Regions from separate parts of the Cedecea sp. genome, predicted to be linked through region 1. Evidence: riboswitches for the same ligand, from Rfam matches in the RefSeq annotation. Region 1 holds a riboswitch; each other region holds the start of a gene.
The links. A riboswitch is a leader RNA that binds a small molecule or an ion and turns the genes downstream of it on or off. The one in region 1 is predicted to bind thiamine pyrophosphate.

Region 1 (3,261 bases):
AGTTCAGTCATTTTTACCTTTCCTTTAGCTGTATCGCCGCAGTCTATCATTCATAGTCCGCGCGACACAGGGCGACGGTATCTTCAATTAAGCGACGCGCCACGGTGCCCGGCGGCGGCAATAGCGGCAGTTGGTCATAGCGATACCAGCCGGCATCCAGCAGCTCTTTGGGGTCTATTTTGATTTCGCCGCTATGGTAATCCGCCATAAATGCGGTCATCAGCGACTGCGGGAAAGGCCAGGGCTGGGAAGTCACGTAGCGCAGGTTTTTCACCTGGATGCTGCTCTCTTCCATGACTTCGCGAGCCACAGCCTGCTCCAGTGTTTCACCCACCTCGACAAATCCTGCCAGCACGGTGTAAACGCCGTTGCGGTGGCGCGTATGCTGAGCCAGCAGGATATGATCGTCCTTACGGATAGCAACGATAATGCAGGGGGCGATTTGCGGGTAGTAGCGCTCGCGGCAGTGCCCGCAGAGCATCGCCCATTCGCTTTTGCTGAAGTGCATTTCATGGCCGCAGTAGCCGCAATACTTATGCGAGCGGTAAAACTCAGCCAGTTGAACGCCTCGCCCAGCCAGCTGGAACAGGCCCACATCTCGATCCAGGAGCTGGCGCAGCGAGCCCATGTCAGAGCGGCGGTTTTCACGAATCAGCCAGACGGGTTCGCCTTCCCACTCACCGATATCCAGGGCGCGGGTGCCTACGAGCTGAAATTCTTCCGCGCTGCCGTGAGGTAAGTCACCCTGTGGCAACCATATTTTTTGCTCATGGCTGACTATCCACCAACCATGATCTAAGTTTTGAATAACACGTTCCATAACCTGGTGCACATCCCCGTGTTCACTGATATAAACAATTAGTTTTTACTTTTTTGGGTTAGTTTGCGTTCAATCTTTTAACTCACGGAGTCTCAATCATGCTGAACCAGTTAGCCAATCTGACTGAGCGCGTTGGTGGTAGTAATGAGTTAGTCGACCAGTGGCTTCAGGCCCGTAAACACCTGTTGGTTGCCTATTACAACATGGTCGGGATCAAGCCTAACAAGGAATCACACACCGCGCTCGACGAAAAAGCGTTAGACAATTTTTGCCACGGCCTGGTGGATTACCTCTCGTCCGGTCATTTTAGTATTTACGAGCGCATAATCAGCAACCTGGAAGGCAGCAGCCCGCTGCTAAGTGCAGCCCAGCTCTACCCTCAACTGGAAGCTAATACCCAGCAAATCATGGACCTCTACGACTCCCATCTGGAAAACGCCATCGGCCGCGACAGCTGGGTCGAGTTTCAGCAGGCGCTGTCGGAGATTGGCGAGTGCCTTGAGGCTCGCTTCACCCTTGAGGATAAGCTAGTCCTCCTGGCTATTGATAACAACCTTGACGGCAGCGCCAGCGATGCTGCCGGGCTGGCAAGTCCAGCTTGAGTTGTTAGCTATTAACGAGTAATTTACAACTTTCCCACCGCAAGGTGGGATCATTCTTGTCGGAGTGCCGAGTGCGTTATGCACCGGCTGAGACCGTTAATTCGGGATCCGCGGAACCTGATCAGGTTAGAACCTGCGAAGGGAACAAGAGTAATTCTGTCTTTGGGTGCACCCGTTCTCGGGCGGCCCATATCCATTACTCCTTCCGTTGTCCTGACAAGCCATATCCTGATTAAACCTGGAATGAGCTATGTCTGCATCTGAAAAAAAACCAGGCCGCCGCGAACAGCGAGCTGCCGCCCAACACTTTATCAATACGCTTGAAGGCACCGCCTTCCCCAACTCTCAGCGCATCTATCTGACCGGGTCACGCGAAGATATCCGCGTCCCAATGCGCGAAATCCAGCTCAGCCCGACGCTCACCGGCGGGAGCAAAGATGCCCCGCAATATCAGCCGAACGGCGCGGTTCCCGTCTACGATACTTCCGGCCCCTATGGCGATCCCGACATCACCATAAACGTGTTAAACGGGCTATATCCCCTGCGCAGCGCCTGGATTGCCGACCGGCGTGACAGCGAAACGCTGAATGACCGCAGCTCCGCTTACACAAAAGCACGCCTTGCCGACGACGGCCTGGACGAATTGCGCTTTGAAACACTGTCGAAACCTCGCCGGGCAATAGCCGGACAATGCGTCACTCAGTTGCATTACGCCCGCAAAGGCCTTGTCACCCCAGAGATGGAATTCATCGCCATTCGCGAAAATATGGGGCGCGAGCGTATTCGTGATGCCGTTCTGCGCCACCAGCATCCCGGCGAAGGGTTTGGGGCCCGCCTGCCGGAAAACATCACGCCGGAGTTTGTCCGTGATGAAGTCGCCGCCGGGCGAGCGATTATTCCCGCCAATATCAACCACCCTGAATCAGAGCCGATGATTATCGGCCGCAATTTCCTGGTGAAGATCAATGCCAATATCGGTAACTCGGCGGTCACTTCCTCCATTGAAGAAGAAGTAGAGAAGCTGGTGTGGGCCACTCGCTGGGGGGCAGACACGGTGATGGACCTCTCAACCGGCCGCTACATTCACGAAACGCGGGAGTGGATCCTGCGCAACAGCCCGGTGCCCATCGGCACGGTGCCAATCTACCAGGCGCTGGAGAAGGCGAACGGTATCGCCGAAGACCTGAGCTGGGAGATGTTCCGCGACACGCTGCTGGAGCAGGCAGAGCAAGGCGTGGATTACTTCACCATTCACGCGGGCGTGCTGCTTCGCTATGTCCCGATGACCGCGAAGCGCCTGACCGGCATCGTGTCGCGCGGCGGTTCGATTATGGCGAAGTGGTGCCTGTCCCATCATCAGGAAAATTTCCTGTATCAACACTTCCGTGAAATCTGCGAAATCTGCGCCGCCTATGACGTATCGCTTTCCCTGGGCGATGGCTTACGCCCGGGCTCCATTCAGGATGCCAACGACGAAGCACAGTTTGCCGAGCTGCATACGCTGGGCGAGCTGACCAAAATCGCCTGGGAATACGACGTCCAGGTGATGATTGAGGGCCCGGGGCATGTACCGATGCAGATGATTCGCCGCAACATGACCGAAGAGCTGGAGCATTGCCACGAAGCACCTTTCTACACCCTCGGCCCGCTAACGACCGATATCGCACCGGGCTATGACCACTTCACCTCCGGCATTGGCGCCGCCATGATCGGCTGGTTTGGCTGCGCCATGCTCTGCTACGTGACGCCGAAGGAGCATCTCGGCCTGCCGAACAAAGAGGACGTTAAGCAGGGGCTGATTACCTACAAGATTGCCGCCCACGCCGCTGACCTGGCAAA
Region 2 (3,261 bases), on a different contig from region 1:
CAGCCTTCACGCCCGTAAACGGAGAGAATGCCGAATACCGCAACCAGCACCGGCAGAACCAGCGTCATGGCGCAAAGCCGCAGCAGCGCCATTCGGCCAGGAAAACGGCGTCGGTACAGCGCCCGGGCTAAAAATATCGCCGGGAAAACGGAGAGTACTGCGGAAAGGAACGCCTGCCAGAAAGAGAAGCGCAGGACGTGCCAAAGGTAGCTGTCCTGCAAAAGAGCAAAGACATCCGTCTGCGGGGCGTTAAGCCACAGCGCCAGAAAAGCCGCCAGGGCTACCGCCACGACAAGCGTCGCGGCAAATAGCCCCGGACATAGCCAGCCCGGAATTAGCGGCTGACGGCGCGTTGCCATTCGTTAATCCATGCCGCGCGCTGGGCAGCCACCTGCTGAGGCGTAAATTCCAGCGTGGTTTTTGGTTTTACCAGCCCGTCGAAGCCGGCAGGCAACGCCACGTTGGTCACAGGATACATCCAGTTGCCGGTAGCAATAGTGTTCTGGAAACCTGGCGTGGTGATGAACTTCATAAACTTCTCGGCAAGTTCTGGCTGCTTGCTGTTCGCCAGCCGGCCCGCGACTTCAACCTGCAGATAATGCCCTTCGTTGAAGTCCGCTGCGGCGTAGTTATCCTTCTTCTCTTCGATGATGTGGTAGGCCGGTGACGTAGTGTAGCTCAGAACCAGATCGGCTTCGCCTTTCAGGAACAGGCCGTAAGCTTCGCTCCAGCCCTTGGTGACGGTGACGGTTTTCTTCGCTAACTTTTGCCAGGCTTCCGGGGTTTTATCGCCGTAGACTTTTTGCATCCACAGCAGCAGGCCAAGCCCCGGCGTGCTGGTGCGTGGATCTTCGTATATCACCTTCCATTTCTGGTCGCCTTCAACCAGCTCTTTCAGACTCTTCGGCGGGTTTTTTAGCTTGTTCTTGTCGTAAACGAAAGCGAAGTAGCCGTAGTCATAGGGAACGAAGGTGTTGCTCTTCCAGCCGCCGGGCACCTGCAAAGCGCTGGTTTCGACGTTAGAAGGGGCAAACAGTTTGGTTTGCGAGGCCGCATCCAGCAGGTTGTTATCCAGCCCCAGCACGATGTCTGCTTTGCTGTTCTTGCCTTCCATGCGCACGCGGTTCAGCAGCGAAACGCCGTCTTCCAGCGCCACGAACTTCAGCTCGCAGTGACAGTCGGCTTCAAAGGCTTTTTTCACCGCCGGGCCAGGGCCCCAGTCAGCGGCAAACGAGTCGTAGGTGTAAACAGTTAAAACGGGGTTAGCGAAAACGGGCGTGGCAACCAGCGCCAGCAGCGGCAGAAATTTTTTGAACACTTTGCACCTCAGTAAAAGGGGGCAAAGGAATTGAGTGAGTGTCTCAAATCCCTTCGCCGGCGTTATCCGGATCAGGTTCGACGGGTATTATCTCAGCGCGGACAAATTGTCCTGGCACCCCGTTGAGCAGGGGGGATTCTACTGACTTCCCCGGAATTACGAAAGCTGTGTTACGAAAACGTTATGGGCCAGGCGGGGCAAACCAGGCCGATTTAAAATCAAACCAGCCCAGCGTGTTCATGCGCACACCGCGCATGCTGCGCTGCCCCTCAATGCGTAACCAATGGTGAATCAACGGGATAACGTCGTTACGTTCCAGCATTTGCCTGCACCATTCCGGCAATGCCAGCGTTTTACTGTGCCAGCGTCGGGCATCGCCCTGCCAGTCGATTGGGATACATTTTTGAATCAGCGGGACTTCATACAGCTGGGCGAAAAGGGAGTATTCCAGCGGCATAGTGAAGTTCACGCTGTTCAGCCAGATATCACTTTCGGCGTCGCCCTGATGCCACTCAGCGTAATCTATCTCCTGAACAATCAGCTTCACGCCCTGCTCGGCCAGCAGTTCGGTCATGATATTGCTGATAACGCGGTGCTCTACGTGATCGCGATAGTAGGTAAGGGTGATGCTCTCAAGTCCGGCAGGCTTTGCGGTAAGCGGTCCCGGACGCGAATGGTGCCAACGTGGCAGAAGGCCGTAGGCGGGGAACCAGTACTGCTGATACTGCTCGGCAGCGCGGTAAATAAGGTTGACCGGCGAGAGAATATGGCCAATCCACTGGCGTACGCCTTCGTGAACGCCGAGCGTTGAGCGGCTATCAAACAGCAGGTAGTAGCAGCCCTCTTCCGGGCGGCTTTCAACGGCTTTTTCGCTGTCCGGCATGCCCTGAAGCTGAACGCCACAGCTGGATTCTTCTCCGACTTCAGGTAACACCCAGAAATTAACTTCGTCGATCAACGCCCGGAAACCGAAATAATCATCAAAAGCATGGATTTTTAACTGGTTTCGATTGTTGCGAGCGACGGAATAAGGCCCGGTGCCGACCGGCTGGCTGGCAAAATCGGGCATCGTTGTCCATTCACGCGGCAGGATCATGGCGTTCACGCTGCCCAATAGCCACGGCAACCAGTCATCCGGCTGGCTGAGGTGAATATCCAGCGTCCAGGTCGTCGGCGAGGTTATCTGCGTGATGTGGGCAAACAGCGGCAGGGTGTTGATGCGCTGCAGGGAAGAGATGATATCCAGCATGTCCAGCTCACGGCCGTGATGGAAATGAATGCCGGGGCGGAGGAAGAAACGCCAGCGTAAAGGGGAAATTTGCTGCCAGTGATGGGCAATATCCGCTTCCAGTTCCCCATTTTCCTCATTTATCCGCGTCAGGCCGCTGAAAATCTGGCGGGCAATGTGGGTTTCGGAGCGCCTGAGCGCCGAACCGGGCAGCAGATTCAGCAGCGGGCGATAGTAAAGGACGCGAAGGATATGTCGGCCCTGACGGAAGCTACGCCCTAAATGAGAGATAAGCATCTGCCGCACCGCGGCCTTGTCGCCGACGATCTGCACCAGTTGATCGATTCGATCCTGTTCCAGAAGATCTTCCGCCCGCTGCTGCTGGAGCGCCAGCCCGGTATACAGGAAGGTGAGCTGCGAGCGCTTGCCCCTGCCGGCTTCTGCCTGCCAGCTTAGCCAGCCCTTTTCCTGCATGGCGTTAAGCAGTGTCCGCATATGACGGCGGGAGCAGTTGAGCAAATCCGCTAAATCATTGAGCGTGGTTTCCTGGGGCTTGCCTTCGCAGCATTGCCACAGACGGATGAACTGTTGTTGCAGACGAGATGAGGACATAAAAGAGGAACTCCCGGCGGAAACTCATCAATTTAACTTTCCCTATATTACGTCAATAATCATCAGCGATGAAGCGAGGAGGTGTTTATGAAGCGGTCATCAC
Region 3 (3,261 bases), on a different contig from region 1:
CATCGTCCGGCGCACGAGGCGGTTGCCCGGCGATAACATGCGTATCGTCTATGCCCGCAGGCCAGCGGGACAGCACCAGCAGGCGGTGGCTGAGCCGACAGGCTTCCATGGGATCGTGGGTGATCAGCAGCACGGTATTCCTTGCCAGCAGCTCAGCCGCAAGATCCTGAATCGCCGTCCGGGTGATGGCGTCCAGCGCCGAAAACGGCTCGTCCATCAGCACTATCGGGCGCTTTTCGTAGAGCGTTCTGGCAATGGCAGCACGCTGCCTCATCCCACCAGACAGCGCGGCTGGCAGCGCTTTGGCATACCCTCCCAATCCGACCTGTTCGATCAAATGCTCCGTCCACCGGCGGTCGACAGGCTCCCCGCGTAGGCGCGAGCCCAGGGCAACGTTCTGCTCGATGCTAAGCCACGGGTAGAGCAAATCTTTCTGCCCCATCCATGCGATGCGTCCACCGACAGGCTTGCCGTCGCTGCAGATCACGCTTCCGAAGCTGGCCGGCGCCAGCCCGGCAATAATTTTGAGCAGGCTGGTTTTACCGGCACCGCTCGCGCCCAACAGGGTAACGAAGCTGCCGCCGGGAATATCAAAATTCAGCTGTTCAAACACGGTCTGGCTGCCAAAACGCAGGCTGAGATCGCGAACCTGAATATCCGGTGGGGCGAGGCTTTTGGTCATGAGGCATTCAGCCCCATTTGCCAGAACGCGGATTCAAGCTGCGTCGCGGTGGTGAATATCTGCGAAAGTTCGGCGAAGCGACTCTGTGCACCACGTTGACGGCCTAGGTTTTCCAGCAGCTGGATGGCGGCCTGCACGCCGGTCAGATAGCCTTCATCGCCATAATTACGGATCCATGTAGCGTAGGGGTTATCTTCCATCACGGTGCTGGGGCTGTGCAGCAGGCCAAGACCGATTTCGGCATAGCCGGCCACGCAGGGCAGCAGGGCGGCCAGCAGATCGAGCGCGTCACCGGAATGGCCAATATCCAACACATAGCGTGTGTAGTTCATGGTTTCGGGTGCTTCTGCCTGGGTGGCCATCTGCTCCTCGTCTAACCCCCAGCTTGCACAATAAGCAACGTGGAGCGGCAGCTCAGAGACGATGGCATTCAGCGAAGCGGTCGCGGCCCGCATTTCCGGCAGCGTGCGGAGTTTGCTGACCAGCAACGCGTAGGCACGGGCAAAGTGAATCAGGAAAAGATAATCCTGCGTCAGATAGCGCTGAAACGCGGCTTCAGGCAATGTTCCGGCGGCAAGCTGTTGCAGAAAAGGGTGATCGACGTAATCCTGCCAGTGGCGACCGGCCTGCTGACGCAGCTGTCCGTAAAGACCGTTTTCGAAAAGTGGGGTGTACATGGGACCTCCTGTGTGAGTGGAGATCCGGGCGCGCAGAGGTATGAACAGGCAATAACCGAGGCGTTATTGCCGACCGTCCCTTCGCTGGCATGACCCAGATCAGGTTCAAAGGGTTCGGCTTTCACCATCTCAGCCCATACAGGACACCCCTCGGAGGTGCCTGTTATACGACATTTACTTTTTGATTACAATCGTCGGTCGAAGCTTCCTGCCCGGCGATGGGCAGTGTTCCGTTTAGTGCGCTTTAGCGAGATTTTGCTGGCGCATGGGGCCTGATTTTTGTCACTGTAAGCCAGTGATTTCGAGTCTAAGGACGATATCCGATGAAAAAGATTGGCTTTCTCTCGTTTGGTCACTGGTCGCCTGCCGCTCAGTCAGGCACGCGCTCTGCGGCGGACACGCTGCTGCAGTCCATCGACCTTGCCGTTGCCGCCGAAGAGCTTGGCGCGGACGGCGCTTATTTCCGCGTGCACCACTTTGCTCGCCAGCTAAGCTCGCCTTTCCCGCTGCTGGCGGCCATTGGGGCAAAAACTAAACGTATTGAAATCGGCACCGGCGTTATCGATATGCGCTATGAAAACCCGCTCTATATGGTGGAGGATGCCGGTGCAGCGGATTTGATTTCCGGTGGCCGCCTGCAGCTTGGGATAAGCCGCGGCTCTCCTGAACAAGCGATCGACGGCTGGCGCTATTTTGGCTACGTTCCCGGCGAAGGGGAAACCGAGGCCGATATGGCGCGGCGCCACACTGAAGTCTTTCTCGAAGCGTTGAAGGGGCAGGGATTTGCCGAGCCGAATCCGCAGCCTATGTTCCCTAATCCGCCGGGATTGCTGCGCCTGGAGCCGTTTTCTGACGGGCTGCGCGAGCGCATCTGGTGGGGAGCCAGCTCAAACGCTACTGCGGTGTGGGCGGCGCAGCTTGGCATGAACCTGCAGAGCTCAACGTTGAAAAATGACGAAACCGGCGAGCCGTTCCACATTCAGCAGGCGAAGCAAATCCGCGCTTATCGCGCTGCCTGGAAAGAAGCTGGTCACGCGCGTGAGCCACGCGTTTCCGTTAGCCGCAGCATCTTCGCGTTAATGGACCAGCGTGACCGCAACTACTTTGGCGGCAGCGGTAAAGAAGGCGACCAGGTCGGCTATATCGAGCCACAAACCCGGGCCATTTTTGGCCGCAGCTATGCCGCTGAGCCGGAACTGCTCATTAAGCAACTGGCGCAGGATGAAGCGATTGCTGAAGCCGACACGCTGCTGTTAACCGTGCCAAACCAGCTAGGCGTGGGCTATAACGTGCACGTAATCGACTCGATTCTGAAGCACGTTGCGCCAGCGCTGGGCTGGCGCTAAATCCACCAAGAAAAAGGTCATGCCATGAACACGGATTTTTACTGGATTAATGCGCCAAAAGTCTGGCGTGAAGGCGACGGCGTGCTTTCTGTCGTCACCGACGAACAAACCGATTTTTGGCGCAAAACGTGGTACGGCTTTGAGCGCTTCTCCGGCCATTTTTATGGCTGCGATGTGAGCGGGGATTTTACCTTCCAGGTGAAGGTAAAAGCGGATTTTAGCGCGCTCTACGATCAGGCTGGTATCATGCTGTTGATGGATGAATCCCACTGGCTAAAAGCGGGGATCGAGTTTAACGACGGCGCCCCGGCCATTGGCAGCGTGCTCACGTTCGGGCATTCTGACTGGGCAACCGGCCTCTTCCCCGGCAACGCGAATCTGTTCTGGATGCGTCTTACCCGCAAAGGCGACAGCCTGCGTCTGCAATATTCCGCCGACGGCAGCACCTGGCCGCTGCTGCGGCTGGCGCATTTCCCCACTGCCGAAAAATGCACGGTCGGGGTCATGTGCTGCACTCCGCAGCGCGGTGGCCTGGTGGTTAATTTCGACGGGATTG

Region 2: it holds a riboswitch for thiamine pyrophosphate, as region 1 does, so the genes downstream of both, thiB (thiamine ABC transporter substrate binding subunit) here and thiC (phosphomethylpyrimidine synthase ThiC) in region 1, are expected to answer to the same signal.
Region 3: it holds a riboswitch for thiamine pyrophosphate, as region 1 does, so the genes downstream of both, tenA (thiaminase II) here and thiC (phosphomethylpyrimidine synthase ThiC) in region 1, are expected to answer to the same signal.

What each region holds. Positions count from the first base shown of each region.
Region 1 is NZ_DASYBS010000007.1:6,689-9,949, reverse strand. It holds gene hemE (uroporphyrinogen decarboxylase) at 1-11, opposite strand, end outside; gene nudC (NAD(+) diphosphatase) at 47-820, opposite strand; gene VGM55_RS00785 (Rsd/AlgQ family anti-sigma factor) at 919-1,422, shown strand; TPP riboswitch at 1,473-1,583, shown strand; gene thiC (phosphomethylpyrimidine synthase ThiC) at 1,673-3,261, shown strand, end outside.
Region 2 is NZ_DASYBS010000113.1:71,462-74,722, forward strand. It holds gene thiP (thiamine/thiamine pyrophosphate ABC transporter permease ThiP) at 1-359, opposite strand, end outside; gene thiB (thiamine ABC transporter substrate binding subunit) at 335-1,318, opposite strand; TPP riboswitch at 1,349-1,450, opposite strand; gene sgrR (HTH-type transcriptional regulator SgrR) at 1,500-3,158, opposite strand; gene sgrT (glucose uptake inhibitor SgrT) at 3,246-3,261, shown strand, end outside.
Region 3 is NZ_DASYBS010000004.1:6,223-9,483, forward strand. It holds gene VGM55_RS00190 (ABC transporter ATP-binding protein) at 1-682, opposite strand, end outside; gene tenA (thiaminase II) at 679-1,359, opposite strand; TPP riboswitch at 1,419-1,520, opposite strand; gene VGM55_RS00200 (LLM class flavin-dependent oxidoreductase) at 1,683-2,705, shown strand; gene VGM55_RS00205 (DUF1349 domain-containing protein) at 2,730-3,261, shown strand, end outside.